Regions from separate parts of the Sphingomonas sp. MMS24-J13 genome, predicted to be linked through region 1. Evidence: predicted binding sites of a transcription regulator. Region 1 holds the regulator's gene; the other holds the start of a gene.
What was found. Region 1 encodes LexA, which represses DNA repair genes until DNA is damaged. Its sites were predicted from a motif close to GTTCCNCNCTTGTTCT; they were not measured.
Positions count from the first base shown of each region.

Region 2: recA (recombinase RecA) is a predicted target of LexA. The motif match lies at 5,420-5,435, and genes of this name have one in related genera.

Region 1 covers NZ_CP173258.1:2,635,054-2,650,486, forward strand. The annotation lists gene AB4Z44_RS12325 (F0F1 ATP synthase subunit A) at 1-193, opposite strand, end outside; gene AB4Z44_RS12330 (AtpZ/AtpI family protein) at 230-562, opposite strand; gene radC (DNA repair protein RadC) at 737-1,423, shown strand; gene purB (adenylosuccinate lyase) at 1,513-2,823, shown strand; gene AB4Z44_RS12345 (VOC family protein) at 2,978-3,322, opposite strand; gene lexA (transcriptional repressor LexA) at 3,322-4,008, opposite strand; gene glp (gephyrin-like molybdotransferase Glp) at 4,066-5,253, opposite strand; gene moaC (cyclic pyranopterin monophosphate synthase MoaC) at 5,250-5,720, opposite strand; gene trpC (indole-3-glycerol phosphate synthase TrpC) at 5,717-6,508, opposite strand; gene trpD (anthranilate phosphoribosyltransferase) at 6,619-7,611, opposite strand; gene AB4Z44_RS12375 (anthranilate synthase component II) at 7,608-8,195, opposite strand; partial or broken gene AB4Z44_RS12380 (superoxide dismutase) at 8,317-8,936, opposite strand; gene tpiA (triose-phosphate isomerase) at 9,194-9,940, opposite strand; gene AB4Z44_RS12390 (SurA N-terminal domain-containing protein) at 10,014-12,008, shown strand; gene trpE (anthranilate synthase component I) at 12,005-13,522, shown strand; gene AB4Z44_RS12400 (DUF983 domain-containing protein) at 13,667-14,026, shown strand; gene AB4Z44_RS12405 (inner membrane-spanning protein YciB) at 14,027-14,635, opposite strand; gene ftsY (signal recognition particle-docking protein FtsY) at 14,632-15,433, opposite strand, start outside.
Region 2 covers NZ_CP173258.1:1,827,836-1,843,268, forward strand. The annotation lists gene epsC (serine O-acetyltransferase EpsC) at 1-473, opposite strand, end outside; gene alaS (alanine--tRNA ligase) at 555-3,215, opposite strand; gene AB4Z44_RS08655 (hypothetical protein) at 3,463-3,753, opposite strand; gene AB4Z44_RS08660 (hypothetical protein) at 3,762-4,121, opposite strand; gene recA (recombinase RecA) at 4,273-5,343, opposite strand; gene AB4Z44_RS08670 (response regulator) at 5,465-5,821, opposite strand; gene AB4Z44_RS08675 (response regulator) at 5,902-8,304, opposite strand; gene smpB (SsrA-binding protein SmpB) at 8,315-8,797, opposite strand; gene AB4Z44_RS08685 (tetratricopeptide repeat protein) at 8,928-10,085, opposite strand; gene AB4Z44_RS08690 (siderophore-interacting protein) at 10,269-10,952, opposite strand; gene AB4Z44_RS08695 (O-methyltransferase) at 11,015-11,791, opposite strand; gene AB4Z44_RS08700 (AraC family transcriptional regulator) at 11,832-12,662, shown strand; gene gltB (glutamate synthase large subunit) at 12,987-15,433, opposite strand, start outside.

The DNA of each region.
Region 1 (15,433 bases):
GCCAGCGACCGGGAACGAGCGCACGCTTCATCCCGCCATACATGAACACGCCCAGCACGATCAGCGTGATGAACATGAACAAAGCCGAATTGGTGAAGCTGATATCGTAGCCACCAATCACCAGCGGCCGGCCGAGCAAAGGCTCGACCAGGAACTGGTGCATGGGATCGATACCGGACCCTTCAGCCGCCACTCTTCTTCACCCCTGCTTATGCGGCAAGCGCCCGGATCACTCCGGACGCTCGCTCGAAATCCGATAAATGTTTCTGATGGCGACGGCGAACCCAAGGAACAGCAGCACCAACAGAAGCCAGGGCGTCGTGCCAAACCAGCGGTCCAAAAGCCAGCCGATCAGCGCGCCGCCAGCGGGACCCGCAACGAGCTCGGTCAGAACACGGCTGCCTTGCTTATAACCCTTGTCGGGCTTGCGCTGCACCGTTCCCGTCCGTGCCGCCTCGACGCCCGCCGCAGCCTTAAGCCGCGCATCCAGCGAAGAAAGCCGGATGTCCCCAGAGGGATTTTGGTCGTCGATCGGATCCTGCCCGGGTTCGTTCGCCGCCACGCCATCTCTCCTGTCGACCTTGTACCGGTCCACCGACGGCAGCGCCGGCGGGTGATCCCGTCAGGCGCGGACCCTTTAGGAAGGGGGGCCGCCCGAGTCAACCAAAGCGACATCTGCCATATGTCGGTGGTGAAACATTTGGCGCCCGCCCGGCGCCTGCGGTAGCCATTCATCATGAGCGACGCCGATCCCGCGACCGATGCCAGTGGCCACCGCGCCCGCCTGCGCAAGCGATTGATCGAAGGCGGCAGCGACGCTTTGCTCGATCACGAACTGATCGAATATCTCTTGGCGCTCGTCACGCCCCGGCAGGACACCAAGCCGCGCGCACGAGCCCTGCTGGCCGAATTCGGCAGCCTCGGCGCGGTGCTGACGGCGGACGCCGAATCGCTCACGCGCGCCGGCCTGTCCGAAACCGCGATCGCCGCGCTCAAGATCGCACAAGCGTCCGCGTTGCGCCTGTTGAAAAGCGAGGTTGCCGAACGTCCGGTGCTGGGCAGCTGGCCGGCGCTGATCGACTATCTCCACGCGACGATGGCGCACCGCCTGACCGAAAGCGCGCGCGTGCTGCATCTCAACACGCGCAACATGCTGATTCGCGACGAATTGGTATCGGAAGGCTCGATCGATCAAGCGGCCATCTATGTACGTGAGGTGGCGCGGCGTGCGCTCGAACTGGGATCGGCGGCGATCATCCTCGCCCACAACCACCCGAGCGGCGATCCTTCGCCGAGCCGCCAGGATATCGATCTCACGCGGACTATCGTGGCGGCATTGAAGCCATTGGGAATTCAGGTGCACGATCATGTGATCATCGGTGCGCGCGGGAATATAAGCTTAAGGAGCGAGGGGCTGATCTGAACTGTCCCCGCGCCGGGAGGATCTTTATTTGCCTCCTCCTCCAACGCTGCTACCCGCGCCTCGCATACCCACTTACCGAAAGCACGCCGATGATCCCCCGCTATTCGCGCCCCGAAATGGTTGCGCTCTGGGCGCCCGAAGCCCGCTTCCGCATCTGGTTCGAAATCGAGGCGCACGCCACCGAGGCGCTCGGCGAACTCGGCGTGGTCCCGAAATCCGCGGCCAAGGCGTTATGGGACTGGTGGGCGACCAACCCGGTGATCGACGTCGCCGCGATCGACGCGATCGAGGCGGTGACCAAGCATGACGTGATCGCCTTCCTTACCTGGGTGGCGGAAAATGTCGGCGACGAAGCGCGCTTCATGCACCAGGGCATGACATCGTCCGACGTGCTCGACACCTGCCTGGCCGTCCAATTGGCGCGCGCAAGCGATCTGCTGCTGGCCGATATCGACAAGTTGCTCGACGTGCTCAAGCGCCGCGCGTTCGAGCATAAGCTCACCCCGACGATCGGCCGCAGCCATGGCATCCATGCCGAGCCGGTGACGTTCGGGCTCAAGCTGGCCGAGGCCTATGCCGAGTTCAGCCGCAACAAGGCGCGGCTGCTGGCGGCGCGCGCCGACATCGCCACCTGCGCAATTTCGGGCGCGGTCGGCACCTTCGCGAATATCGATCCGCGGGTGGAGGAATATGTAGCGGGGAAGCTCGACCTCGCGGTCGAGCCGGTCTCGACCCAGGTGATTCCGCGCGATCGCCATGCGATATTCTTCGCCACTTTGGGCGTGATCGCCTCGTCGATCGAGCGGCTGGCGGTCGAGGTGCGCCACCTGCAGCGCACCGAAGTGCTGGAAGCGGAGGAATATTTCTCGCCCGGCCAGAAGGGCTCGTCGGCGATGCCGCACAAGCGCAATCCGGTGCTGACCGAGAATCTGACCGGTCTCGCCCGCATGGTGCGCGGCTATGTCACCCCGGCGCTGGAGAATGTCGCCCTGTGGCATGAGCGCGACATCAGTCACTCGTCGGTCGAACGCTACATCGGCCCCGACGCCACCATCACGCTGGATTTCGCACTCGCGCGGCTGACCGGAGTGATGGACAAACTGCTCGTCTATCCGGCGCGGATGCAGAAGAATCTCGATCGCATGGGCGGGCTGGTCCACTCGCAGCGCGTGCTTCTCGCGCTGACGCAGGCTGGGGTCAGCCGTGAGGATTCGTATCGGCTGGTCCAGCGCAACGCGATGAAGGTGTGGGAATCCGACGGCGAACTATCGCTGCTGGAGCTGCTCAAGGCCGATCCCGAGGTGCCCTTGTCCGATGCGGAACTCGAGGAGAAGTTCGACCTCGGATATCATTTCAAGCAGGTCGATACGATCTTCGAGCGGGTGTTCGGCGAGAGCTGAGAGCCCTCTCCCTCTGGGTGTGCGGTCGTTTCGGTGATCATTCGGGATGATCGTTCGACCGCACAGGCTGGGTGAGGGTGACAGGTCCAGTGGACTGGGCGTTCCGGCTCCGTGCCCTTGCCCCTCCCACCGCTTCCCTCTGCAGGAGAGGGAGTTAGTCCGGCTTATGCGCCGCTAATTCGTTCCCCGCAGGATCGCGGAAGTGGAAGCGCCGGCCGCCGGGGAAGCCGAAGATCGGTTTCGTGATCGCGCCACCCGCCTGCTCGACTGCCGCCAGCGCCGCCTCCAGATCGGGCACGTTGATCACCGGCAGCGGCGCCGCGCTCTTTTCAGGTCGATCGGCCTGCAATCCGATGTCGACGTCGCCCGTCAGCGTGCAGGCATAAGTCGGGCCGAAGGCGGTCATGTCCCAGCCGAACACACCTTCATAGAAGGCCTTGGCCGCATCGATATCGTCAACCGGCAGTTCGATGAAATCGGGGCGGCCCTTGCCGGCCATCAGTGATAGCGCCGCAACAGGCCGGCGAGCTTGCCCTGGATGCGCACCTGGTTCGGCTTGTAGCGCTGCGGATCGTAGGCACGGTTGGCCGGATCAAGGCGAATCATATTGCCTTCGTGGCGGAAATATTTGAGCGTCGCCTCGCTATCGTCGATCAGCGCCACCACGATATCGCCGTCGCGCGCGGTATCGGCCTTGCGGATCAGCGCGTAATCGCCGTCGAGAATGCCCGCCTCGACCATCGAATCGCCGGCGACCTCGAGCGCATAATGTTCGCCCGAGCCGAGCAGAGCTGCGGGCACCGAGAGCATGTTCTGCCCTTCCATCGCCTCGATCGGCATGCCGGCTGCGATGCGACCGTGCAGGGGCACCTCGATCACGTCGTTGGCGGCGATCGGCATCGGCTTCGGTGGCGCCTTGGCCAGGGTCGGCGCCACGGCCTTGACCGGCGGCTTCACCGCCGACTTGATCGCCTCGGGCAGGCGCAGGATCTCCAGCGCGCGAGCGCGGTTGGGCAGGCGGCGGATGAAGTTGCGTTCCTCCAGCGCCGAGATCAGCCGGTGGACGCCCGATTTAGACTTGAGATCGAGCGCTTCCTTCATCTCCTCGAACGAGGGCGACACGCCGGTTTCGGCGAGGCGATCGTTGATGAAAGTCAGCAGCTCATGTTGCTTGCGCGTCAGCATGGCGTTTCCCGCGTTTAGGAACGAATGCGGAACGTGTAGGAAACACTTTGAGAGGTGTCAAGCGATCCTCAGGATATCCACAATTTCACCCACAGGGGCCGCCGGCGCCTCGCCAGCGCGCACGATCAGAGCATCGGCGCGCGCCAGCATCGCGAGCGCCGCGCTGTCTTGCCCCGAGAGCGGCAGGATGCCCTCGGGCGTGATCAGCCCGCGCAGAAAATCGGTGCGCTCGGTCACCTTGGGGAGCGGGCCGGCGAGCGGCATTCGCTCGCCCTTTGGGAAAGGCGCAGTGTCGCCGACGAGGCGGCGCACCAGCGGGAGCAGAAACAGAAAGGCGGTGACGAAGGCCGAAACCGGATTGCCCGGCAGCCCGAGCACGATCGCATCCTGCAGCCGGCCAGCCATCAGCGGCTTGCCCGGCCGCATCCTGACCCGCCAGAAATCCATGTCGGCGCCCGCCGCCTTGAGCGCCGGGCGGACGAGATCGTGATCGCCGACCGAGGCACCGCCCGTGGTGACGATGATGTCCGCATCGCGCGCCGCGGCAGCAAATCCCTCGGTAAGCTCATCGAGCCGATCGGGCAGGATGCCGCCATCGCGCACCTCGGCCGGCAGGCCCGCCAGCATCGCGGCGAGCATCGGGCCATTCGAGGCGGGCAACGCCAAGCCACTGCCTGGCTGACCCGGCCTGATCAATTCGTCGCCGGTCGAAATGATGGTGATGCGGGGGCGCCGCGGAACCGGCACCGTGCCGTGCCCGCCCATGGCGGCGAGGGCGATCCGGGCGGGCGTAAGACGCTCACCCGCCGCGACAAGTATATCGCCCTGCGCGAAATCGGACCCGTGCGCGCGGACGTGATAGCCCTTCAAGGCAGGCCCTTCCCCGGACAGGCGGAGTACCTCGCCATCGCGCGTCGCCTCTTCCTGGACGAGAACCGTATCGGCGCCTGCGGGCAACGGCGCGCCAGTGAAGATCCGCGCCGCCTCGCCCGGCGCCAGCGCGTAATCGAGCCCGGCCCCCGCCCTGCTCTCGCCCACCACACGCCATGGCCCGGGCAATTCGGCGAAACGGATCGCATAGCCATCCATCGCCGACAGATCGGCAGCGGGCTGAGCACGGCCGGCGACGATATCCTCTGCCGCATGCCGCCCGATCGCTTCCACAAACGGAGCACGCTCGATCGGCAGGTCCCGCGCAAGCGCGAGCAGGCGCGCCTGCGCTTCCGCAACGGGGAGCAGGCTCATGGTGCGCGCCAGTCGCCCGAGCGGCCGCCCGACTTCGCGATGAGCCTGATCTCGCCGATCCGCATCGCCTTATCGATGGCTTTGGCCATGTCGTAGAGCGTCAGCAGCGCGACGGAGACCGCGGTCAACGCCTCCATCTCGATCCCGGTCTGGCCGCTGGTGGTGATCGTGGCAGTGCAATCGATCCCAGCCTCACCCAGCACCAGATCGACGCTCGCCGCGGCGATCGGCAAGGGGTGGCACAGCGGGATCAGCTCGGCGGTGCGCTTGGCCGCCATGATCCCGGCGACGCGCGCCACCGCCAGCGCATCGCCCTTGGCGAGCGTTCCGGCCCGGATCGCCGCCAGCGCATCGGCCGACATGGCGATATGGCCCGCCGCAGTGGCGGTACGCTTGGTCACCGCCTTGGCCGAAACGTCGACCATATGCGCCGCACCCGCCTCGTCGAGATGGGTGAGCTTGCTCATGCCGGTTCGAGCAGCGCGCGCGTGGCGGCGGTGACATCCGCCTGCCGCATCAGGCTCTCGCCCACGAGGAAAGCACGCACGCCATGCGCCGCCATCGCTTCGACATCGGCATGCGAGCCGATGCCGCTTTCGGCGACGAACAGACAATCGGCCGGCGCCCGCGCGACCAATTCGTAGGTGCGCGCGAAATCGACGGTGAAATCGCGCAGATCGCGATTGTTCGCCCCGATCAGGCGCGACTTGAGCCGCAGCGCGCGCTCCAGTTCGGCGGCGTCATGCACCTCGACCAGCACGTCCATGCTACGCTCGAGCGCCGCAGCCTCGATCTCTGCCATGACGCTGTCTTCCAGCGCCGCGACGATGATCAGGATCGCATCCGCCCCGAGCGCGCGCGCTTCCGCGACCTGCCACGGATCGACCATGAAATCCTTGCGCAGGCAGGGCAAAGCGCAGGCAGCGCGGGCAGCAACAAGGTAATCGTCGGAGCCCTGGAAGAAGGGCACGTCGGTAAGGACCGACAGGCAGGCGGCGCCACCGGCTTCGTAAGCGCGGGCATGGGCGGGCGGATCGAAATCGGCGCGGATCAGGCCCTTGGAGGGCGAGGCTTTCTTGATCTCGGCGATCAGCGCGTAGCCATCGCGGGATTTCGCTTCGAGCGCCGCGCGGAAGCCGCGTGGCGCCGTTTGCTTGGACGCAGCGGCGTCGAGATCGGCCACACTGCGCTGCACCTTGCCGGCGGCGACATGCTCGCGCTTGGCGGCTAGGATTTCGGTCAAGCGATTGCTCATGCCGCCCTCATAAAGCGCGTTTCCCGTGCGTCGAGGGATTCCCGTTTGTCCCGAGCGAAGTCGAGGGACGCTACGCAACGTATCTCGACTTCGCTCGATACGAACGGTGGCTAAAAGGCAATCCAGCAGTCGAGAAGCGCCTTGGCCAGCCCCTTGTCGATCGTTTCGGCGGCCTCTTCCGCACCTTCGCGCAGGGTCTCGGCCTCCCCGGCCACGACCAGCGCCGCACCGGCGTTGAGCAGCACCGCATCGCGATACGCACCCCGTTCGCCCTGCAGGAGCGCCCGCAGCGCCGCCGCATTATACGCCGCATCCCCGCCCCGGATCGCATCCAAGCCATGCCGTGTCAGCCCGGCATCCTCGGGCACGATCGTTCCCTGCAACCCGCACAGGCCCACCGCCATCGCGCGGCTCGGCCCGGCGATCGAAAGCTCGTCGAGGCTTTCCTCACCCGAGACGACCAACGCCGCCTCGATCCCGAGCAGCTCAAGCGCCTCGCTCACCGTCGGCAGAAAATCGACCCGCGCGACACCGACCAGTTGCCGCGACACCCGCGCCGGATTGGCGAGCGGGCCGATCAGGTTGAAGATCGTCCGCCGTCCGATCGCGCGCCGAATGGGCGCAAGCCGGCCGAGCACGGGATGGTGCTTCTGCGCGAACAGGAATGCGATGCCGAGATCGGCAAGGCTCTCCTCCGCGCGCGCCGAGGCACGATCGAGATCGAGCCCGAGCGCCTCGAGCGTATCCGCCGCCCCCGCCTTGGAGGAGGCCGCGCGATTGCCATGCTTGGCGACCGGCACGCCCGCAGCGGCGACCACGATCGCAACCGCAGTCGAGATGTTGAGGCTGTGCGCGCCGTCGCCGCCGGTGCCGCACACATCGATCGCGCCCGCCGGCGCGCGGACCTCGATCATCCGCGATCGCAACACGCGGGCCGCCGCGGCGATCTCGACGCTGGTTTCGTCGCGGATCGCCATCGTCGTCAGGAAGTTCGCGATCTCCTCGTCACCGACCCTGCCGTCGAGAATGTCGTCGAACGCCGTCTCCGCCGTCTCGAGATCGAGCGGGGTCGAGGCGTCGGGCAGCAAAGCGAGCGTGGTCATGCCCGTTCGGGGACGGGGATGCCGGCCAGCGCCATGAAGTTGGCGAGCAGATCATGGCCATGCTCGGTGGCAATACTCTCGGGATGGAATTGCACGCCATGGATCGGCAGGGTCGCATGGCGGAAGCCCATCACGGTGCCGTCGTCGGTCTTCGCATTGACGATCAGCGTATCGGGTGCGCCCTCCACCACCAGCGAATGGTAGCGCGTGGCGGTGAACGGGCTCGGAATGTTGGCGAATACGCCGGTGCCGTCGTGAATCACCGGCGAGGTCTTGCCGTGCATCAGCGCATGCGCGCGCACGACGCTGCCGCCGAAATGCTGGCCGATCGCCTGGTGGCCGAGGCAGACGCCGAGCAGGGGCCGTTTCTGGTCGGCGCACGCCTCGACCAGTTCGAGGCTGATCCCCGCTTCGTTGGGCGTGCAGGGCCCCGGCGAGATCAGGAAGGCCTGCGCGCCCGAGGACATCGCCTGGCCGACGCCGATCGCGTCGTTGCGCACAACCTCCACCTCGGTCCCCAATTCCTGGAGATAGTGGACGAGGTTCCAGGTGAAGCTGTCGTAATTGTCGATGACGAGGATCATGGGGCTGCTTTATCGCCTGTACGCGTCGGGCGGAAGATGCAGCTGCGGCGCCCCGATGGACGCAAGAAACGAAAAAGCCGCCGCCCCGGTCCGGAACGGCGGCTCTTGAGCGTCTGATCGCTTACTGCTGCTGGTCGGCGCGGCTCGCGCCGGCACCGTCGAGGTTCTGGGAGATGAAGTCCCAGTTGACGATATTGGCCAGCACCGTCTCGGCGAACTTCGGCCGGGCGTTGCGGTAATCGATGTAATAGGCATGCTCCCACACGTCGAGCGTGAAGAGCGGGGTCGCGCCATGCGCCACCGGCGTGTCGGCGTCGTGGAACGACGTGACCTTGAGCGCGTCGCCTTCCAGCACCAGCCAGGCCCAGCCGCTCGCGAAGTGATTGACCGCTTCGGTCGCGATCGCCTTCAGCAAAGCCTCCTGGCCGCCGAAGCCCTCGATCAGGCCGGCGAGCTTCTCGGACGGCTTGGTCGAGCCGGCAGGTGCCAGGCAGTTCCAGAAGAAGGTGTGGTTCCAGATCTGGGCGCTGTTGTTGAACAGGCCCTTGTCGCCGGTGGTCTTGGCCTTGTCGATCACCTGAAGGAGCGAAAGACCGGCGAGGCCCTTCTCGTCGATCCAGCCATTGGTCTTGTCGACATAGGCTTTGTGGTGCTTGCCATGGTGATATTCGAAGGTCTCGGCCGACATGTACGGGTCGAGTGCAGTCGGGGCGAAAGGCAGGGGGGAAGTTCGAAGGCCATTGGGGCTACTCCTCCGTCATTAACCAGCATGATTGGTCGGGAGCCCCTAACGCCCCAAATCGAGAAGCGTCACGCGAAAACGACTATTGCGAAACGTTCGCGATTTAGGAGGAGAGTTCCTCCCCGGACCGGGGAGGAAGACCGCGACGCGAAGCGGCGTGGTGGAGGGCCCCCATCTCGACCAAAGCACTTGATTGAAGGAGGGACCCCTCCACCATTTCTGCGAAATGGTCCTCTTCCCCGTTCCGGGGAGGATCTTAAAGCGCAGCCGTCGCTTCGATGATCGGCACGAACAGGGCCGCAGTCAGGCTCGCACCTCCGACGAGCGCGCCGTCCACATCCGCTACCGCCATCAGTTCGACGGCATTGTCGGGCTTGACCGAGCCGCCATAGAGGATGCGCACCCCCTGCCCCTCCTCGCCGAGCAGATCGATCAGCTTCGCTCGGATCAGAGCATGCATCTCGGCGACGTCGCCGGCGGACGGCGTGCGGCCGGTGCCGATCGCCCAGACCGGTTCATAGGCAACCACGAGGGTCGCGGCGGTGCCGGCAGGCGGCACCGAACCCTCGAGCTGGCCCGCGACGACAATGCCGGCCCTGCCTTCGTCGCGCTCGGCCTCGGTCTCGCCGACGCATACGATAGGCGTAAGGCCGGCGGCGATCGCCGCTTCGGCCTTGGCGCGAATCTCGGCGTCGGTCTCGTTATTGTCGCAGCGGCGCTCGCTGTGACCGACGATCACATAGGACGCGCCGACATCCTTGAGCATCGCCGCGGCGACGCAGCCCGTATGCGCCCCCTTGATGCCGGTGTGGCAATCCTGCCCGCCGATCGCGATCCCGTTGGCCTTGATCGCGGCCTCGGCCACCAGGGTGAACGGCGGACAGATCAGGACGTCCAGAGAAGGCGCTGCGGCGGCCGCCGACGCGATCGGCGCAAGCTCCGCCAGAGCCGCCCGCGTCCCGTTCATCTTCCAATTGCCCGCCACCAGCTTCCGCAACGCCATGCTCGTCCCTCCGAAGAAAATCGCCGGCCGGGTAGCAAGACCAGCCTGAATCGCCAAGCGGTGGCGGCGCTTGATGCGCGACAGTCCCGCCACTAATGCAACGTTCCTCTTTATCGATCAGGCTGTTTCAATGCTCGCCTTCTTCCGTCGTGTTCTGTCTTCCTGGGTGGCCGTGGCGCTGCTTGGCGTCATCATGATCGCCTTCATCGTCACCGGCGTCGGTACGCCCGGCGGCGGACTCGTGGGCGGCATGCAGGAGGATGCGATCGCGACGATCGACGGCAAGCCGATCACCACCGCCGAAGTCTCGTCGCGCGTGCAGGGTGCGCTCAACGAGCAGCGCCAGCAAAATCCGACGATTACGATGCCCGCCTTCATCGCCGCCATCGGCGGAGTCACCCCGTTCGTCGATCAGTTCATCGGTACGCGCGTGCTCTCCGCCTGGGCCGAGCGCCATGGCATCGTCGCAAGCGAGCGGTTGATCGGGGCCGATATCGCCGCGATCCCGGCGTTTGCAGGCCCGACCGGCCAGTTCGATCAGAATCGCATGAACGCTGTGCTGAGCCAGCAGCATATGAGCTTCGCCGCGCTCCATTCGGGCATCGCCGACGATATCGTCCGTCGGCTGCTGCTTACCCCGATCAGCACCGGCACGAGCGCACCCGCCGGTCTGGTCGCGCCTTATGCGACGCTCCTGATCGCACGGCGCGAAGGCGCGGCGGGCCTCGTGCCCGCGCGGACCGAGGGCCTGCCGCAGCCGACGGATCCAGAGATCGCGGCCTTCTACAAGGCCAATGTTGCCCGCTACTCGCTGCCGGAGCGCCGGATCGTCCGCTACGCGAATATCGGCCCGGAAACGGTGACGATCGCACCGCCGACCGACGCCGAGATCGCCGCCGCCTACAAGGCCGACGCCGCAAAATATGCGGCGAGCGAGACACGCGCAGTGTCGCAGGTGGTGTTGCCCGACGAGGCCAAGGCCAAGGCGTTCGCCGCCAAGGTCGGCGGCGGCATGCCGTTCGACAAGGCAGCGACCGAAGCCGGTTTCGCGCCGGCCGACATCTCGCTCGGCAATCTGACCAAGGCTGCGTTGACCACAGCCAGCTCGGCCGATGTCGCCAACGCGGCTTTCGCGCTCAAGGCAGGCGGCACGACCAGCCCGATCAAGACCGGGCTCGGCTGGGCGATCGTCCATGTCGAGGCGATCAAGAGCAACCCGGGCCGCTCGCTCGATCAGGTAAAGGCCGAGATCGCCACCGCGCTGACCAAGAAGAAGACCGACGAGGCGGTCGCCAAGCTGATCGGCACGATCGACGATGCGCTCAACGACCGGGCGAGCTTCGACGATATCGTGAAGAAGAACAAGCTCACCGCGATCACGACTCCACCGGTGATCGGCGACGGCACCGCACCGACCGATCCCAATTTCAAGCCGGACGCCACCTTGACCGCCTTGATGAAGGTAGCCGCGCAAATGGCGCCGGAGGATCAGCCCACGGTCGAGACGGTCGGCCCCGACCAGCATTCGGCCCTGGTGTCGGTGCCCAACATCGTCCCTGCCGCCCCGCTCCCGCTCGCGCAGGTCAAGCCGCAGATCGTCCAGGCGATGCTGGCGCAGCGCGCGGCCGATCAGGCGCGCAAGACCGCGCAGGCGATTCTCGCCAAGGTGAAGTCCGGACAGACGCTCGCTGCCGCCTTCGCCGCCGCGGGCCTGCCCGCCCCGCAGACGGTCGCCGCCACGCAGGTCGATGTATCGCGCCTCGGCCAGAACGTGCCGCCGGTGCTGCGCGTCGTCTTCCGTCTCCAGCCGGGCGGCACCGATATCGCACCGGGGCCGGGCGGGGGCTGGTTCGTCGCGCATCTCGACGAGATCGAGCCGGGTGATCCGAAGCTGCTGCCGCAGGTCGTGACCGCGACCCGCAGCGAGCTCTCGCAGAGCCTGGGCGAGGAATATGCGCGCCAATTCTCGAACGCCGCGCGTGCCGAGGTGAAGGTGAAGCGCAACGACGCTGCGCAGACCAAGCTCGAGCAGCAATTGCGCGGCAACGCGCCCGATAGCGGCCAGTGAGCGAGGCAGCAGGCGCGGCCGATGCCGCCGCGATCGCCAGCCTTGCCGCCGGCCGTCCGGCGCTGGTCTGGCGCCGCCAACTCGCCGATACGGAAACGCCGGTCGCAGCGGCGCTCAAGCTGATCGAGCCCGGGCGGGGCGATTTCCTGCTCGAATCGGTCGAGGATGGCGCGACGCGCGGCCGCTACAGCCTGCTCGGGCTGGCGCCCGATCTCGTCTTCCGCGCCGATGGTACCAAGGCCGAAATCAACCGTAACTGGCTGCACGATCGCGATGCCTTCGTCGCGTCGGACCACGATACGCTGGCGGCCCTGCGCGCGCTGGTGGCTGAATGCCGCGCCGAGGTGCCCGAAGGCTTGCCCCCGGCGCTCGCCTGTCTCGTGGGGTATTTTGCCTACGAGACGGTCGGGCTGGTCGAGAAATTGCCGCGCCCCGCACCCAATCCGCTCGGGCTCGACGACATGCTGTTCGTGCGGCCGACCGTGATCGTGGTGTTCGATCGACTGGCGGACGTGATGTTCCTGGTATCGCCGGCGTGGCCATCGAAGGTGGCGCCGGAGCAGGCGGTGGCGCGCGCGGTCGAACGGATCGAGGCGACCGCCGCACGACTGGCGGGGCCGTTGCCGGCAAATGCCCGCATAACCGAAGAGCTCGCCCTGCCCGCACCCTCGCCGCAGCTCGCGCCCGGCCGCTATGCCGAAATGGTGCTGCGCGCGAAGGAGTATATCGCCGCGGGCGACATCTTTCAGGTCGTGCTGGCGCAGCGTTTCACCTGCCCCTTCCCGCTCCCCCCGTTCGATCTCTATCGGGCGCTGCGGCGGATCAATCCCTCGCCCTTCCTGTACCATCTCGATCTGCCCGGGTTCGCGCTGACCGGTTCGAGCCCGGAGATTCTGGTGCGAGTGCGCGACGGCGAAGTCACGATCCGCCCGATCGCGGGTACCCGCCCGCGCGGCAAGACTGCGGCCGAGGATGCCGAGAACCGCGATTCGCTGCTCGCCGATCCCAAGGAGCGCGCCGAGCATCTGATGCTGCTCGATCTCGGCCGCAACGATGTCGGCCGCGTCGCCACCGGCGGCACGGTCAAGGTGACCGACAGCTACACAGTCGAGAAATACAGCCATGTGATGCACATCGTCTCAAACGTGGTCGGCCGGCTGGACGACTCGAAGGATGCGCTCGACGCCTTGTTCGCGGGCTTCCCGGCGGGCACCGTCTCGGGCGCGCCCAAAGTGCGCGCGTGCGAGATCATCGCCGAACTCGAACCCGAAACGCGCGGCGCCTATGCCGGCGGGGTCGGCTATTTCTCGCCCGACGGATCGATGGATTCGTGCATCGTGCTGCGCACTGCGGTGATCAAGGACGGGATGATGCACGTCCAGGCGGGTGCGGGCATCGTGGCGGACAGCGAGCCGGCCTACGAGCAGCGCGAGTGCGAGGCGAAGTCCGGCGCGCTCTTCGCGGCGGCGCGCGAAGCGGTAGCGCGAGCGGGCGAGGCCGGGTTCGGCCAATAGATCCGTTTCCCGTCGGGAGAGGGCTAAAAAGGGCTATGACAAATTGTCCCACCCCCCTTTAATTGCAGGAATTGCAACCGGAGCCCCTACCCTTCCGGCGGCCTAATCCCTATTTGCAACGCAGCGAAACGCGGAGCGGGTATCATGGAACAGATCGGACTCGGACAGGCAGTCGGTCGTGGCCTCAAGCGTCACTGCCCGCAATGCGATGCGCCGACCCTGTTCTCGGGCTACCTGAAGGTGAGCCCGATCTGCGGCAATTGCGGCGCGGACAATGGCCAGTATCGCGTCGACGACATCGCCTCCTATGTCACCGTGCTGCTGGTCGGCCACGTGATCGTGGCACCTTTGCTCGCCATTCCGGCCTTCTGGTACATGCCGCTGTGGGCATCGATGACGACGATCATGATGCTGGTGGGGCTCGCTACGCTGGCAGCTCTGCCTTTCATCAAGGGCGGCGTGATCGGCGCGTTGAAGACCGCGGCCAAGAAGAAAGCGGCCTGATCACTCCTCCGGGGGGATCTGTTCTTCCTTGAGGCCATCGGTCGCAAGGCCGTGCTTGATCAGCATCGGAATATTCGCCGCGGCGAACAGGATCGTCGCGGGCAGCGAACCCCATAATTTGTAGCTGAGCCAGAAGCTGGTCGAGCTGTTGCGCCAGACCAGTTCATTGGCAATCGCCATACCTGCGAAGAAGAGGGCCCAGTTGCGTGTCAGCAGCCGCCAGCCCTCGGCGTTAAGCCCCGGATAGGCCTGCCCCAGGACGGCCTGCAGCGTCGGCTTGCCGGTGAGCAAACCATAAGTGAGGATCAGGGTCAGCGTGACGTAGTAGATGGTCGGCTTGACCTTGATGATCCATTCCTGATGCAGGACGATGGTCAGCCCGCCGAGCACCAGCACCATCAACGCCGAAAAGCACTGGATCGCCGAGACCTTGCCGTAGCGCATCCACGACACGCCCATCGCCACGATCGTCGCGACCATGAACAGGCCGGTCGACAGGAAGATGTTGTGATGGCTGAACGAATAAGCCGCGAAATAGACGGCGAGCGGCCCGAGATCGAGCGCCAGGCGCATGCCCATACCGTCGGCCGAAGCGGGGGCGTTGCTCATCTGGTCTTCTCCGGTGCCAGCCGTTCGATGCCGGCGATGGCGCGCGCCACCTCCTTCGGATCGAACGGCCGCAAATCCTCGATGGTTTCGCCCACCCCGATCGCATGGATCGGGAGGCCGTATTTCTCCGCCGCTGCCACCAGCACGCCACCGCGCGCGGTGCCGTCGAGCTTGGTCATCACCAACCCGGTGACGCCGGCCTCCTTGCCGAACACCTCGATCTGCTGAAGCCCGTTCTGCCCGGTGGTCGCATCGAGCACGAGCACGACATCGTGCGGCGCCGCCGGATTGAGCCGGCCGAGCACGCGCCGGATCTTGGACAGTTCGTCCATCAGCCCGGCCTTGTTCTGGAGGCGTCCGGCGGTGTCGACGATCAGCACGTCGATACCCTCGGCGGTGCCGCGCTTGACGCCCTCGAACACGAGGCCGGCCGCATCGGCACCCTCGTTGCCCGAAATGACCGGCACCCCGATCCGATCGGCCCACACCTTGAGCTGGCCGATCGCGGCGGCGCGGAACGTATCGCCCGCCACCAGCATCACCGAATAATCCTGCTCGGTCAGCAGATGGGCGAGCTTGGCGATGGTGGTGGTCTTGCCCGATCCGTTGACCCCGATGACGAGGATCACCTGCGGGCGCGGGAAGGCCTCGATCTCGAGCGGCTTGGCGACGGGGGTGAGAATCTGCGCAATCTCCTCGGCCACGATCTCGCGCAGCCGGGCTTCGGTGAGGCCGAGCGCGAACCGCTCGCCGGTCAGCCGTTCGCGCACCCTGCCGGCGGTAGCGGGGCCGAGATCG
Region 2 (15,433 bases), 810 kb from region 1:
CCCTCGGGCACATCGCGCGTCACGACCGCATTGGCGCCGATGCGCGCGCCGCGGCCGACGGTGATCGGGCCGAGCACCTGCCCGCCCGAACCGATGATCACCCCATCCTCCAGCGTCGGGTGGCGCTTGCCGGCAATGCCGTTGGCCGGATTGGTGCCGCCGAGCGTGACATTCTGGTAGATGGTGACATTGTCGCCGATCAGAGCCGTCTCGCCGATCACGACGAAGCCATGATCGATGAAAAAATTGGCGCCGATCGTGGCGCCTGGATGGATATCGATCGCGGTGAGGAAGCGCGAGAGATGGTTGACGAAGCGGGCGAGGAAATAAAGCTCGCCCTTGAACAGCCAGTTGGCGATGCGATGCAGCCCGAGCGCGAGCACGCCCGGATACAGCAAAATCTCCCAACGCGAGCGCGGCGCGGGATCGCGCTGCTTGATCGAGTCGAGATAGGCGATCAATTCGCGCTTCATAGACGTGCTTTCTTGCCCTGGACGCCGCCCATTTAGGCGCGGCCGGCGGGGATTAAAAGTAGCGGCCGGAATCGGCGATCGTCACGCCGTCGCCATGCTGCCCAACAGCGCGCCGCGCACCGCCTCGACGGCATCGGCGCCCTTGCTGCCGTCGGGTCCACCACCCTGTGCCATATCGGGCCGGCCGCCGCCGCCCTGCCCGCCGAGCACGGCCACCGCCTGCTTGACCAGATCGACCGCCGAGAAGCGATCGACCAGATCGGCCGAAACGCCGACCGCGACCGAAGCGCGGCCGTCATTGACCGCGACCAGCACGGCGACACCCGATCCGATCCGCGCCTTGGCCTCGTCGACCAGCCCGCGCAGCCCCTTCGGATCGAGCCCGTCGATGACCTGGCCGACGAAAGCGACGCCGGCGACCTGCTCGGGGCCGACCGCCTCGGCCTTGCCGCCGCCGCCGAGCGCCAGCGCCTTCTTGGCTTCGGCCAGTTCGCGTTCGAGCCGGCGGCGATCCTCGACCAGAGCGGCGACACGCGCGGGCACATCCTCGGGCGTGGTCTTGAGCGCGGCGGCGGTTTCGCGCAGCCGATCCTCGCGGCCGGTGAGCCAGAGGCGCGCGGCTTCGCCGGTCAGCGCCTCGATCCGGCGCACGCCCGACGAAACCGCGCTTTCGGACACGATCTTGAACAGGCCGATATCGCCGAGCGCCGACACGTGGGTGCCTCCGCACAATTCGACCGACCAGCTCTTGTCCGCATCGCGACCCATCGAGAGGACGCGAACCTCGTCGCCATATTTCTCGCCGAACAAAGCCATGGCGCCGGCCGCGATCGCTTCATCGGGAGTCATCAGGCGGGTCGCGACATCATCATTCTCGCGGATGTGGCGGTTCACCTCGGCCTCGATCGCGACGATATCGTCGGCGGTGAGCGGCTTGGGGTGCGCGAAATCGAAGCGCAGCCGATCGGGGGCGACGAGGCTGCCCTTCTGGGTCACATGCGTGCCGAGCCGATGGCGTAGCGCCGCGTGCAGCAGATGGGTGGCCGAATGGTTGGCGCGCAGTTGCGAGCGGCGTGTCACATCGACCGACAGATGGATCGCATCGCCGATCCTGATCGTGCCGCTGACGATCTTCGCCTTGTGCGCGTGGAGCCGTCCGAGCGGTTTCGATGTGTCGGCAATATCGGCGGCGAACCCGCTGTCATTGCTGGCTTTACCGGCATCGCCCATCTGGCCGCCGCTCTCGCCATAGAAGGGCGTCTGGTTGGTGAGGATCGTAACCTCTTCACCCTCCCCGGCCTGATCGACGCGGACGCCATCGCGCACGAGCGCAAGCACCTGCGCATCGCCTTCGTGGCCGGTATAGCCGATGAACTCGGTGCCGCCCTGCTCCTCGGCAATGTCGTACCAGACATCGTCGGAAGCCTTGTCACCCGAGCCCTTCCAGGCGGCGCGCGCGGCTTTCTTCTGCTCGCCCATCGCGGCATCGAAGCCCGCGCGATCGACCGCAAGGCCTTGAGCGCGCAGCGCGTCCTCGGTCAGATCATAGGGGAAGCCGAACGTGTCGTAGAGCTTGAACGCGACCGCGCCGGACAAGGTGTCGCCCTCGCCCATCGACGCCGTCGCCTCGTCGAGCAGGCGCAGGCCGTTGGCGAGCGTCTGGCGGAAGCGGGTTTCCTCGAGCTTGAGCGTCTCCTCGATCAAGGGCTGCGCGCGAACCAGTTCGGGGTAAGCGGCGCCCATCTCGGCGACCAGCGCGGGTACCAGCCGGTGCATGAGCGGTTCGGCGGCGCCGAGCAGATGGGCGTGGCGCATCGCACGGCGCATGATGCGGCGGAGCACATAGCCGCGCCCCTCATTGGCGGGCAGCACGCCATCGGCGACGAGAAAACCCGCCGAGCGCAGATGATCGGCGATTACGCGGTGCGAGGCCTTGTTGGCGCCGTCGGTCGCGCTCTTGGTCAGTTCGCCCGAGGCGGCGATCAGCGCCTTGAACGTATCGGTATCGTAATTGTCGTGGACGCCCTGCATCACCGCGGCGATGCGTTCGAGCCCCATGCCGGTATCGATCGATTTCCTGGGCAGTTCGCTGACGATGACGTTGTCGGCCTGCTCATATTGCATGAACACATTGTTCCAGATCTCGACGAAACGATCGCCATCCTCGTTTGGCGATCCCGGCGGGCCGCCCGGGATATGATCGCCATGATCCCAGAAGATCTCCGAACAGGGGCCGCACGGGCCGTTATCGCCCATCGCCCAGAAATTGTCCTTGGTCGGGATGCGGATGATGCGCTGTTCGGGCAGGCCGGCGATCTTCTTCCACAGATCGAACGCCTCGTCATCGGTATGATAGACGGTGACGGTCAGCCGATCCTTGTCGAGGCCCCATTCCCTCGTCAGCAAATTCCAGGCGAGCGTGATCGCACGCTCCTTGAAATAATCGCCGAACGAGAAATTGCCGAGCATTTCGAAGAAGGTGTGGTGGCGCGCGGTGTAGCCGACATTGTCGAGATCGTTATGCTTGCCGCCGGCGCGCACGCATTTCTGCGAACTGGTCGCGCGGACGTAAGGCCGGGTCTCGAGCCCGGTGAAGACGTTCTTGAACGGCACCATGCCGGCGTTGACGAACATCAGAGTCGGATCGTTGTGCGGCACCAACGGCGCCGACGGCACGATCTGATGCCCTTCGCTGCCAAAATAATCGAGGAAGGCGCGGCGTATGTCGTTGGTCGAAGTCATTCGATCGACTTAGTGGAGGGGGCCACGCTTCTCAAGCGATGCGAGCGATGTATCGTCTGGCAGGGTTTTTTCGCCACCCGGTCACGAACGCCGCGATCGCGTTTGGCTCGTTAAGCACGGCCGTTCGCATAGTGCATCGGTCAACTTGAACTCGTTCCAGGGTCCACCGCGCGTACCGAACTGTCTGTGCAGGTTACCTGGTGGATGCTGAAACAAGTTCAGCATGACGAAGAAGTGACTTGAAGCTTCAGCTTATGCCAAGCCATTCGACACCACCGGGAAGATCGCCTTGCGCGAGATCGAGTTGCAACACCCTGCGCTGGCGCGGGTTCGCTGCTGCCGAAGACGCATGCAGGATCGGAGTCGCGTAGACCCAGAGATCGCCACGCCCCGCGAGACAGGTGAGCTTCGGCAAGTGCGCGACCACGCCATCGACCGCCGCATCGACGATCCGGCCGAGGCGATGGCTCCCGATCGCCACACGCAGCGGTGCATTGTCCGCATCGACGGGATCGAGATGGAGGCGGACGGTGAGCATGTCCGTCATCACGGCGAAGGGCGCTCGACATGCAGGATGCCGCGCTTGCGCGACCACGGCCCATAGCCGTCCGCCGTTACTTTCCGTTTGACCGCAACGGTGCGGTCCTGATGCCAGCCGAGCGCCCAATTGCCGTTGGCGGTCTTGTCGAACAATATGGCGCGGACCGGTTTGTAATCCGGCGCGATACCGGCGGCGCGAAGCGGCGGGAGAAGATCGGTCGATACCCAATCGGCGAGCCACGGAAGGCCCGTCAGCCGTTCGCCAGCGGCGCCGGAGGATGGAAGGCGCTCGCTGAGGATGGCGATAGCGGATTCGGCAATGGTTTGAGGAAGAAGGTTGGCCCCATCGACTGTCAGGGCTGCCAAGAAGTCCTCCCCGGCACGGGAAGGGGGGCGACCATGCGCAGCATGGTGGAGGGGGAGTGCCACGAACGCTGCGTCCAGCCGAGGGCCCCCTCCACCATTCGGTTGTGCCGAACGGTACCCCTCCCCTTTCGGGGGAGGATCTTCGCTCACCTCAGATATCGTCGTCCTCGCTCGGGCCGGCCATCAGCGCTTCGGAGACTTCATCGGTCTTGCCGCGGATCGCCTTCTCCAGCCGATCGGCGACGTCGGGATTCTCGCGCAGATAGGTCTTCGAATTCTCGCGGCCCTGGCCGATGCGGATGCTGTCATAGCTGAACCAGGCACCCGATTTCTCGACGATCCCGGCCTTGACGCCGAGATCGAGGATCTCACCGACCTTGCTGACGCCTTCGCCATACATGATGTCGAATTCGACCTGCTTGAACGGCGGGGCGACCTTGTTCTTGACGACCTTCACGCGGGTCGTGTTGCCGACGATATCGTCGCGATCCTTGATCTGGCCGATGCGGCGAATATCGAGCCGCACGCTCGCATAGAATTTGAGCGCGTTGCCGCCGGTGGTCGTCTCCGGGCTGCCATACATCACGCCGATCTTCATGCGGATCTGGTTGATGAAGATGACGAGCGTCTTGGAGCGGCTGATCGAACCGGTGATCTTGCGCAAAGCCTGGCTCATCAGCCGCGCCTGCAGGCCGACATGGCTGTCGCCCATCTCACCCTCGATTTCGGCCCGCGGCACAAGCGCTGCGACCGAATCGATCACGAGCACGTCGATCGCATTCGAGCGGACGAGCGTATCGGCGATCTCGAGCGCCTGCTCGCCCGTATCGGGCTGCGAGACGATCAGTTCGTCGATGTCGACGCCCAGCTTCTTGGCATAGCCCGGATCGAGCGCGTGCTCGGCATCGATGAACGCCGCGGTGCCGCCGGCCTTCTGCGCCTCGGCGATCGCGTGCAGGGCCAGCGTGGTCTTGCCCGACAATTCGGGGCCATAGATTTCGACGATGCGCCCGCGCGGCAGGCCGCCGATGCCGAGCGCGATGTCGAGCCCGAGGCTGCCGGTCGAGATCGCCTCGATCTCGATCTTCTCGCGGCTGCCCAGCTTCATCGCCGAGCCCTTGCCGAAGGCACGATCGATCTGTGCCAAGGCGGCATCCAGTGCCTTCTGCCGTTCGCTCGAGCTCGCCATATCGCTGCTGATCACCTTCAGAGAAGCCGCCATGTCCTGCCCTTGTCCGCTAGAGGAAGTCGATCACCCGTTCAACGCGTGAAAGGCCTCGTACACGGAATGTTCCATGAGAACAAGAGGAGAACTTCAGGAACAAAAATTCGCAATCGGGCGCTCAGGCGCGCTGCAAGCTTTCCAGCGCGGTGGTGACGCCGTCGAGGGTGAAGGGCTTGGCAAGCTGCGGCGCATCCGCATGGGCCGCGGGCGGCGGCTCGACATGGCCGCCGGTCGCGATCAGGAACGGGATATTCTTCGCCGCCAGCGCATCGGCGACCGGCCAGCACACGCCGTCGCGCAGATGCACGTCGAGGATTGCGGCATCGAATCCGCCCGCTTCGATCTGGCCCAGCGCATCGGCTACGCTGTCGACCGTACCCGCCAGACCGTAGCCCAGCATATCGACGAAATCCTCCATCATCATGGAGATAAGCGGTTCATCCTCGATGATGAGAATGCTGAAAGGCTGGGTCATCGTCGCGGGATTAGAACGCGATGGCGCATCCGCATAGCGAATTTGTCGGCGAACGGGCCGTTCGTCGCCGTCAGCGACCGTTACGTCGCCGATTTCGCGGCGAGCACGTCCCGCGCCGCCTGCCCCAGTTGCTGGACCGAGAAAGGCTTGGGCAGGAACGAGACGCGATCGATATCGATCGAATTGCGTAACTGCTCCTCGGCATAGCCCGACATGAAGAGGATCTTGAGATCGGGAAATTTCTCGCGCGCGGCACGGACCAGGGTCGGTCCGTCCATCATCGGCATGACCACGTCCGAGATCAGCAGATCGGGCACCTCGCCATCCTCGAGCAACTCAAGCGCCTCCTCGCCATTGGTCGCGGTGCGCACCGTATAGCCCTGGCGGGTGAGCGCGCGTTCGGCGACGGCGCGGACCATCGCCTCATCCTCCACCAGCAGGATCACGCCACTGCCCCAGGTCTCGGCATGCGTCTCGACCGGCTTGGGCACGACCGGTTCGGGCGCCTGCGAGGCGAGGTGGACGGGCAGATAGATGGTGAAGCTGGTCCCCTGCCCGATCTCGCTGTCGGCGAAGATGAAGCCGTCGGTCTGCTTGACGATGCCGTAGACGGTCGAGAGCCCGAGGCCGGTGCCTTTGCCGACCTCCTTGGTGGTGAAGAATGGCTCGAAGATCTTGCCGATATTCTCTTCGGGGATACCGGTGCCGGTATCGGACACCTTGAGCGCTGTATAATCGTTGATCGGCATGATCTCGCTGCGCATCCGCCTGATCTCGGCCGCCGAGACCGGATAGGTCTGGACGGTGAGCGTGCCGCCATCGGGCATGGCATCGCGCGCATTGACCGCAAGGTTGACGATCACCTGCTCGAGCTGGCCCGGATCGGCGCGCACGGCACCCAGATTGCGGCCATGCTTGACCTGCAGCTTGACGGTCTCGCCGAGCAGACGGCGGAGCAGGTTGGAGACTTCGGCGATGACGTCGGGCAGCTGCAATATCTGCGGCCGCAATGTCTGCTGGCGCGAGAAAGCCAGCAATTGCCGGGTCAGCGATGCCGCGCGGTTGGAATTGTGCTTGATCTGCTGGATGTCGTCATAGTCGATGTCGCCCGGCGTGTGGCGCATCAGCATCAGATCGCAATGACCAATGATCGCGGTCAGGATATTGTTGAAATCGTGCGCGACGCCGCCGGCGAGCTGGCCGACCGCCTGCATCTTGGTGGCCTGGGTGATCTGGCGCTTGAGCTTCGATTCCTCGCTATTGTCCTTCAGGCTGAGCAGCACCGACGCCTCGCCCAGCCCCTTGGCATTGGCGATGGTAAGCGCGACCGGCTCTTCCGGGCGGTGCTTGAGCCGGATCGCGAGATCGCCCGGCAGGGCCCGACCGGCGGTGAAGCGGCGCACCGCATCGGCGACGATCTGCTTGTCCTCGTCGCACGCCAGATCGCTCGGATAGACCGCGTTCGTCTCGGGCGTGATCCCGGCGGCGCGCTTGAACGCATCGTTGATGAACAGGAAACGCCCGTCGCGCTCGACCAGCGCGAGCCCGAGCGGCAGCATCGCCAGCAATTCGTGGAGATGAACGGTGGCGGCGCCGCGCGCGGCGGCGGCGCTCATCGCGTCGGGATCCTCGTCGAACAGCAGGAACACGCTCGGGCCCCGCTCGACATCGTCACCCACCGGCACGGTCACGATGCGCAGCGGCGGCATATCGTCGGAATCGCGCGAAATGCGGATCTCGCCATCCTCGCCGGTCTGCAGCAGATCGGCGAGGCGTGCGCGGGCCGGATCGTGCGCGGCATCGCCGAATGCACGGAACAGGAAAACGTCATTGGCCGCGACGATGCCGCCATCGCCGTCGACCAGCACCATCATCACGCCCGCATCGCCGAGCCGATCGCCCGCATCCCCGTCGAGCAACTGCCGCGCCAGACCATAGGGATTGTCCGGCCCGGTTCGGCGCACGCGCCAGATCAGATGATCATGGCGGCGGCCGCCCCGGCGCAGCATGATCAGCGCCTGCCCGCTCTGAAGCCCGACATTCTGGACCTCGGCCTGCCCATCGCGGAATGCCTGTCGGGCGGCGGTGGCCAACCGTCCGAGATCGGCGGGTTCGATCGGCAGCGCGCCCGGCGGCGGGGAACCGGGAAAGATCGCCTCGTAGGACGGGCTCGCATAGATCAGCCGACCCTCGCGATCGGTGATCGCAGCGCCGTCCTTGGCATCGGTCAGCGCGGCATCGAGGATCGCCCAATCGACCAGTATCTCGGTCTCGTCATCGCGGCCGCGCGCCATCACGGTGGCCGCGATCAGGCTTCCGGCCAACGGCAGCGCGATCAGCGCAACGCCGAGCCGGTCGCCTCCCAATGTCCACCACGCAAGCGCGACCGTAGCGAGAGCGAGGCAGACCAGCAGCAGCCCGGCCGTGCCACGCCAGCGCCGATCGGACGCCGGCAGGATCGACACGAGGCTGGACTGCGCCATGAGCCCCGGCTCAGCCGCGATCCCGCATCAGCCGCTGGGCGTCGCGCTTCCAGTCGCGTTCCTTGATCGTCTCGCGCTTGTCGTGGAGCTTCTTGCCCTTGGCGAGCGCGAGCTCGACCTTGGCGCGGCCGCGGCCATTGAAATAGACCGACAGCGGGATCAACGTCATGCCTTCGCGGCTGACCCCGGTGTGCATCTTCTCGATCTCGCGCTCGTGCAACAGCAGCCGCCGCGGGCGCTTGGGCTCGTGGTTGAAGCGGTTGCCGTGGCTGAATTCGGGAATGTTGGCGTTGATCAGGCTCACCTGGCCATCCTTCACCTCGGCATAGGATTCGGCGATCGAGCCCTCGCCGAAGCGCAGCGACTTCACCTCGGTGCCGGTCAGGGCGATGCCGGCTTCGAAGAAATCCTCGAGGAAGTACTCGAAACGAGCGCGCCGATTTTCGGCGACGACCTTCTTTTTGTCGAACTCTGCGGGACGTGGACGGGCCATAAGAGACGGGACATAAGCGCTGCGGACGGTTGGGGGAAGAGCCCGATGAATCCAACCCCTTGCATGACAGACGCGACCGAGACTCAAAAGATGCTCGACGGCAGATGGGCACGACCGAGTTTGGGACCTATCAGCCGCTGCGGTTCGCACGGGCGGTCGCCGCAGCAGGCGCCGCTGTCAGATCAAGCGTTTCGAAACCGTCCTCGCCACCGATACGCCGCCGGAGAAGGCTGCCGATGGGCACCGAATAGCGCGACCGCTTCGTGATGCGCTCAATGCGATAGACACCTTCGCCGGCGGCTACCCCGTCCCCTGTCCCGGCGGCACTCGCGGTATAGCGGCGTCCCTCGACCTGTGCGAGCAGCTTCTGGCTCCAGGGATTGGCGCACGAACTGCGCAGGATCTCGACCTCGGCGGTGCGGCCATCGGGCCGGATCCAGAAACCGACGTCCACCCACTGCACGCCGTCGAGATCGGCCGGCCCGGCGCGGACCGCCTCGGACGCGGAAAATTTACGCGCTTCGGCATTGGCGGCCGCCACGGGATCGGCAGGGTAAGGCGGCTCCCAGATCAGGGCGGGGTCCATCGTGCGCTCCCGGCCGATGTCGCTCGCCAGCGTCGTCATCTGTTCGTCGCTGGCACCGCGCGCGGCAATCCGCAGACGCACGACCTGCAGCGCAAGCCGGTAACCGGGATCGCTGGCGATCGGGCGCGCCTCGAGTTCACGTAGCAGCTTCATGGCCCGCGCCGGCTCGTTGCGTGCCGCGGCCAGCCACGCGCGCTTCATGCCCGCTAGCATTGCCGATCGTTCCTGCCCCATTTTCAGGGCGTCCTGCTCGACTGCGCGAAAGGCCGTCTCGGCCTGATCATAATTGCCGAGCTTGATCCACATATTGCCCAGCGCGTCGGCGGACGCGCTCACGGCGGGGTCGCTCCCCGGCAGATTGTCGCGTAGCGTGCGCACCTGCCCCATCACGGCGTGCTTGTAGGCGTCCTGATCGCCCTCGTGCAGCGCGACCGTGGCATATGCCTCGTACAGCGCGGCGACCGGCTTGGGGTCGGTCGCGGCATGGTTGCGATTGCGTGCGACTGCGGCCGCCAGCGTGCGTTTGGCATCGAAATAGCTGCCCGCCCGAAATTGCGCCTCAGCCAAAGCGATCGATGCTTGCGCGTCGCGCAACGGCGTGCATTCGCCACGGACGCATGCCGCCTGGGCATCGACCAGGCGTTGACCGGTCACGACGATGTCACCGGTCTGGGATTGGATAAGCAGGAGCAGCGCAAGCATCATAGCCTCCGGAGCATCACCGCTTCGCTATAAGCTGGATCGGGATGCGACGGAATGGGGGACAACGCGCCCGCCATGGGCCGGTGTCGCCAATGGCCGGTTTCGGCGGCAGCGGTCATCCCGCTACGCATCGGAACGGCGCATGTCGGTCGGAAGCCGCTGCCGCGTTCCGGACAAGAGGCCTTAGTCGAGACCAGTCTTGCCCGGTGTCCAATAAGCTTTGGTGCGGATCCGCCGCGACGGCACCTGGAGCGCCTTCAGGGTTCGGCGTACGCGCTGAATGCTTCCGGCTTTGCCGGTCAACACGAACGTCGCTCCTGCGTCCGCGAGTGCGGGCAGTTTGGATTCGAACTCGGACAGATGCGCATCGTCCGCCTCCCGGCCGACAAGCGTATAGTTCTGGAGGTCGAGTTGCACCGCCACCGATCGGCCGGCTTCGACATCTTCGACCTCGAAAAAGCCCACCACCGCCTCCATCCCGCCGCTGAGCGCTAGCGCATGGGCGAGCCCGAGCGATGTTTCGTCCCCGAATATCGCCAGCGGGCCGCTGGGCCGGCCAATGGCGAGCGACGTGCGCGGACCGAAGATATCGCAACTGGAACCCGGTACGGCGCCACGCAACCAATCGCTGCCCGGCCCCGTGCCGTGCGCGTAGCCGAGAATGCAGGTGCGTCCGGTAGCGGGATTCCAGGCGATCGGCGTATAGGTGCGCGTCACGAACGCCGACCCCATCGCGATCTGGATCTTTTGCCCCGGCGTCCAAACCACATCCACGAGCCCCGGCCCCTCAAGGCAGATGAGCTGGAAACGGTTGGCCAGTGTCTCATTGGCGGTCACCGCCGCGCGCTTCATGATCAAGCGGATCAAGGCTCCGCCGAGCCTGCCGGAAGCCCGCGATGCGCGCGGTTCCGGCGCTTCCATGGTTGTCATCAGCCGATCCGTACGGTGAAATCGTTGCCGCGCTCCACGTCCATTGCGAACGTCTGGGTGAGATACCCGTTGCCAGGGTCGCGGACATAGGCCCGATATTCCGGATCGAAGGCATTCTCCCCGAGCACGATCGCGCCTGGGCGAAGACGCGGCTCGACCAGTTTCAGCACCGGCAGGTAGAGTGAGAAGGCGCCATCGAGAAGCAGCAGATCGACCTCGCCCGCGATATCGGCGAGCGTCTCGCGCGCATCGCCCTCCCGGATATCGACGAGATCCGCCAGCGCTGCGGCCTCGAGATGTTCGCGCGCCCGGGCGACCTTGCCAGGCTCGAACTCGCTGCCGATCAGCATGCCACCGCCATTGTCGCGCAATGCCGCGGCCAGATAGATCGTCGAGATCCCCATGGACGTACCGAATTCGACGATCCGGGAAGCCTTCCCGGCGCGCGCCATCGCGTAGAGGAACCGCCCAAAGCCGGGTGAGATCGACAGGAAGTGCTCGGCATAGCCCTGATACACCGAGCGGAGGCCGGCCTTCTCGTCCTCCAGCAGTTTTGCCGCCCACTGCTCCGCACCTGCGCCGGAAGCCTCGATCTCCGCCATCACCTGTTCGAAATGGGCGTGGTCGGCCTCGTGTGCGGCCTGATGCAAACGACCGAGCAGGTTCGCGACAATATCCGTATCCAACATGTTCACTGGTTTTGCCCTTCCGGCTCCACTGACTGTTCGCGACCAATAGGCCGCGCCGCAAATGGCGTCATTGCGAACCTCGGCCATGTTGTTATTCATTTCTGCCAATCAAAGCGGAAGGCGCGATATGCCGATCCTCACCGAACTGAGCGACGAAGCGGATTGGGTCGAGCCCGATGATGTGCCCCGGGCAGTGGTCACTTATGGATTCATCGCGAAGGATTTCGGCGGACTCGAACTCGACCTGCATCGGCATCGCAAGGGTCAGATCGTGCTCGTCCAGAGCGGTGCGCTGAGCTGTGAGGTGGAAGGCGGCTTGTGGATCGTCCCTCCGCGCAGTGCGGTGTGGATCCCGGGCGACGCGCTGCATTCGATCAAGGTGAGCGGCACGTTGGAGGGCTATGGCGCCTTCGTCGATCCGGACTTCTGCGCCGGCCTCCCGACACGCTGCTGCGCTATATCGGTGACGCCATTGCTGCGCGAGCTGCTCACCCGCGCAGCGCATTTGCCGGTCCTCTACGAAGAAAGCGTCGCGAATGCGCGCCTGCTCGCGGTGCTGCTCGACGAGCTCGCCGCGGCCGACATCGAGCACCTCCACCTCCCGATGCCCAGCGACCTCCGGCTCCGCCGGATTGTCGAAGACATGATCGCCGCCCCGGCCGATCGCGGAACGATCGATTTCTGGGCGAAGCGTGCTGGTCTCAGTGAGCGGACCTTGGCCCGAGTCATCCGTCGCGAAACCGGGATGAGCTTCGGGCGCTGGCGGCAGCAGCTCAGCATCTTACTCGCAGTCAAATGGCTCGCGGGCGGGGCCTCGATCCAGCGGGTCGCGGATGATCTCGGATATGAAAGTGTGCCGAGCTTCGTGACGATGTTTCGCAAGGCGTTGGGGACTTCACCCGGCCGGTACATGGCCGAACGCCACGCCGGCGCAAACCCTAAACGTCTCAACGACTGACCGCCGTTGCTGCTCGGTGTAAGGCCGATTCCGGGATTCCCTGGTGCGCGATTGAACGGCAACAATTGGTCTCGCAGCCGTCTGGCTGCCGAATTGCGTACGAATGACCGGTTTCGGCGTAAGCGGATGTGCAAGCTCTACCGCGGAATGATTTGAACTGGTCGCAAGCGGCCGAAACGCACAGCCGCAACGGTGTGCCGAATGACGCCCGCTCATTAAAGGAGGCACTCCCGTCTCTCCCCTGACCTGTCGACAGGATGACAGAATCAGGCCTGCGCGCGTCCTATAGAATAAGGCCGGGCGATCGCTCGCCCGGCCCCTTCCCTACTCCGCCGCCACCATCTCGGCCTCATCCGCATCGTCGAGCGGATGTTCCAGCCGGGTGAGCATTTCCTTCGGCACGATCTGCCAGAACTTCTCGCGCCAGCGATCCCAATCGTCGAGGATCGCGTTGGACCAGCGGCTGTCGGTCTTGGTCGCGTGCAGGGCGATCAGCGACTTGAGCCGTGCCTCCCACCAGCCCGAGCCCAGCCGCTGCCAGGTGATCGTCTCCGGATTGGCGCGCCTGGCGAAGCTGCCGTCCTCGTCGAGCACGAACGCCATGCCGCCGGTCATGCCCGCGCCGAAATTCTCGCCGGTGCGGCCGAGGATCACGGCAGTGCCGCCGGTCATATATTCGCAGCCATTGGCGCCGCAGCCCTCGACCACCACGGTCGCGCCCGAATTGCGCACCGCGAAGCGCTCGCCCGCCTGCCCCGCCGCCAGCAACGTGCCCGCGGTCGCGCCGTAGAGGACGGTGTTGCCGATGATCGTGTTCGATTTGCTGTCGAGCGCGCTCGCCACCATCGGGCGGACGATGATGATCCCGCCCGAAAGCCCCTTGCCGACATAATCGTTGGCTTCGCCGAACACTTCGAGGGTCAGCCCCTTGACCGCGAAGGCGCCGAGCGACTGGCCGGCCGATCCGCGCAGACGGACATGGACATGGCCGTCGGCCAGTTTGTCCATCCCGTACTTCGACGTGATCTCCGCCGAGAAGCGCGTGCCGACCGCGCGGTGCGTGTTGCGCACCGTATAGGTCAGCTGCATCTTCTCGCGCCGCTCGAACACCGCCTTGGCGTCCTGGATCATCTGCGCGTCGAGGCTGTCGGGCACATCGTTGCGGAACGTGCTCAGCTTGAAGCGGCGATGATGATCGGGCGCGTCCACTTTGGCGAGGATCGGGTTGAGATCGAGATCGTCGAGATGCTCGGCCCCGCGGCTGACCTGGCGGAGCAATTCGGTCCGCCCGATCACCTCGTCGAGGCTGCGATAGCCGAGCCGCGCCAGGATCTCGCGCACCTCCTCGGCGATGAAGGTCATCAGGTTGATGACCTTCTCGGGCGTGCCGACGAACTTCGAACGCAGCTTCTCGTCCTGCGTGCAGACGCCGACCGGGCACGTGTTCGAATGGCACTGGCGCACCATGATGCAGCCCATCGCCACCAGCGAGAGCGTGCCGATGCCATATTCCTCGGCGCCCAGGATCGCGGCGATGACGATGTCGCGCCCGGTCTTGAGCCCGCCATCGGTACGCAGCTTGACGCGATGGCGCAGGCCATTGAGCGTCAGCACCTGGTTGACCTCGCTCAGCCCCATTTCCCACGGCGTGCCGGCATATTTGATGCTGGTCTGCGGCGAGGCGCCGGTGCCGCCGACATGGCCGGCGACGAGGATCGCGTCGGCATGCGCCTTGGCGACGCCCGCCGCGACCGTGCCGATGCCGGCCGAGCTGACCAGCTTGACGCAGACGCGCGCGCGCGGGTTGATCTGCTTCAGATCGTAGATGAGCTGCGCCAGATCCTCGATCGAGTAGATGTCATGGTGCGGCGGCGGCGAGATCAGCATCACGCCCGGCGTCGAATGGCGCAGGCGCGCGATCATGTCGGTCACCTTGAAGCCGGGCAATTGCCCGCCCTCGCCGGGCTTGGCGCCCTGCGCGACCTTGATCTCGATCTCCTCGGCCGATCCCAGATATTCCGCGGTGACGCCGAAGCGGCCCGAGGCGATCTGCTTGATCACCGAATTGGCATTGTCGCCATTTTCGTACGGCTTGAAGCGGCGCTTGTCCTCACCCCCCTCACCCGACACCGCCTTGGCGCCGATGCGGTTCATCGCGATCGCGAGCGTCTCATGCGCCTCGGGCGAGAGCGCGCCGAGGCTCATGCCGGGCGTCACGAAGCGTTTGCGGATCTCGGTGATCGCCTCGACCTCGTCGATCGGCGCGGCTTCCTTGGCCCAGTTGAACTCGAGCAGGTCGCGCAGATAGATCGGCGGCAGCTCGCGCACCCCGCGCGAGAATTGCAGGTAATGCGAATAGCTGTCGGTGCTGACCGATTCCTGCAACAGGTGCATCAGCTGCGCCGAATAGGCATGGCTCTCGCCGCCAGCGCGCTGGCGATAGAAGCCGCCGATCGGCAACACCGCCGGCCCGCCCTCGAACGCCTGTTCGTGGCGGATCTTCGCCGAAAGCTGGAGCGAGGCATAGCCTTCGCCCGAAATCTTCGCCGGCATGCCGGGGAAGAAATCGTTCACCAGCGCACGCGACAGCCCGACCGCCTCGAAATTATAGCCGCCCCGGTACGAGGAGATCACCGCGATCCCCATCTTGCTCATGATCTTGAGCAGACCGTCGTCGATCGCCTTGCGCCAGCGCTTGAAGCAGGTCGCCAGATCGAGATCGCCGAACAGGCCGCGCGCATGGCGATCGGCGATCGCCGCCTCGGACAGAT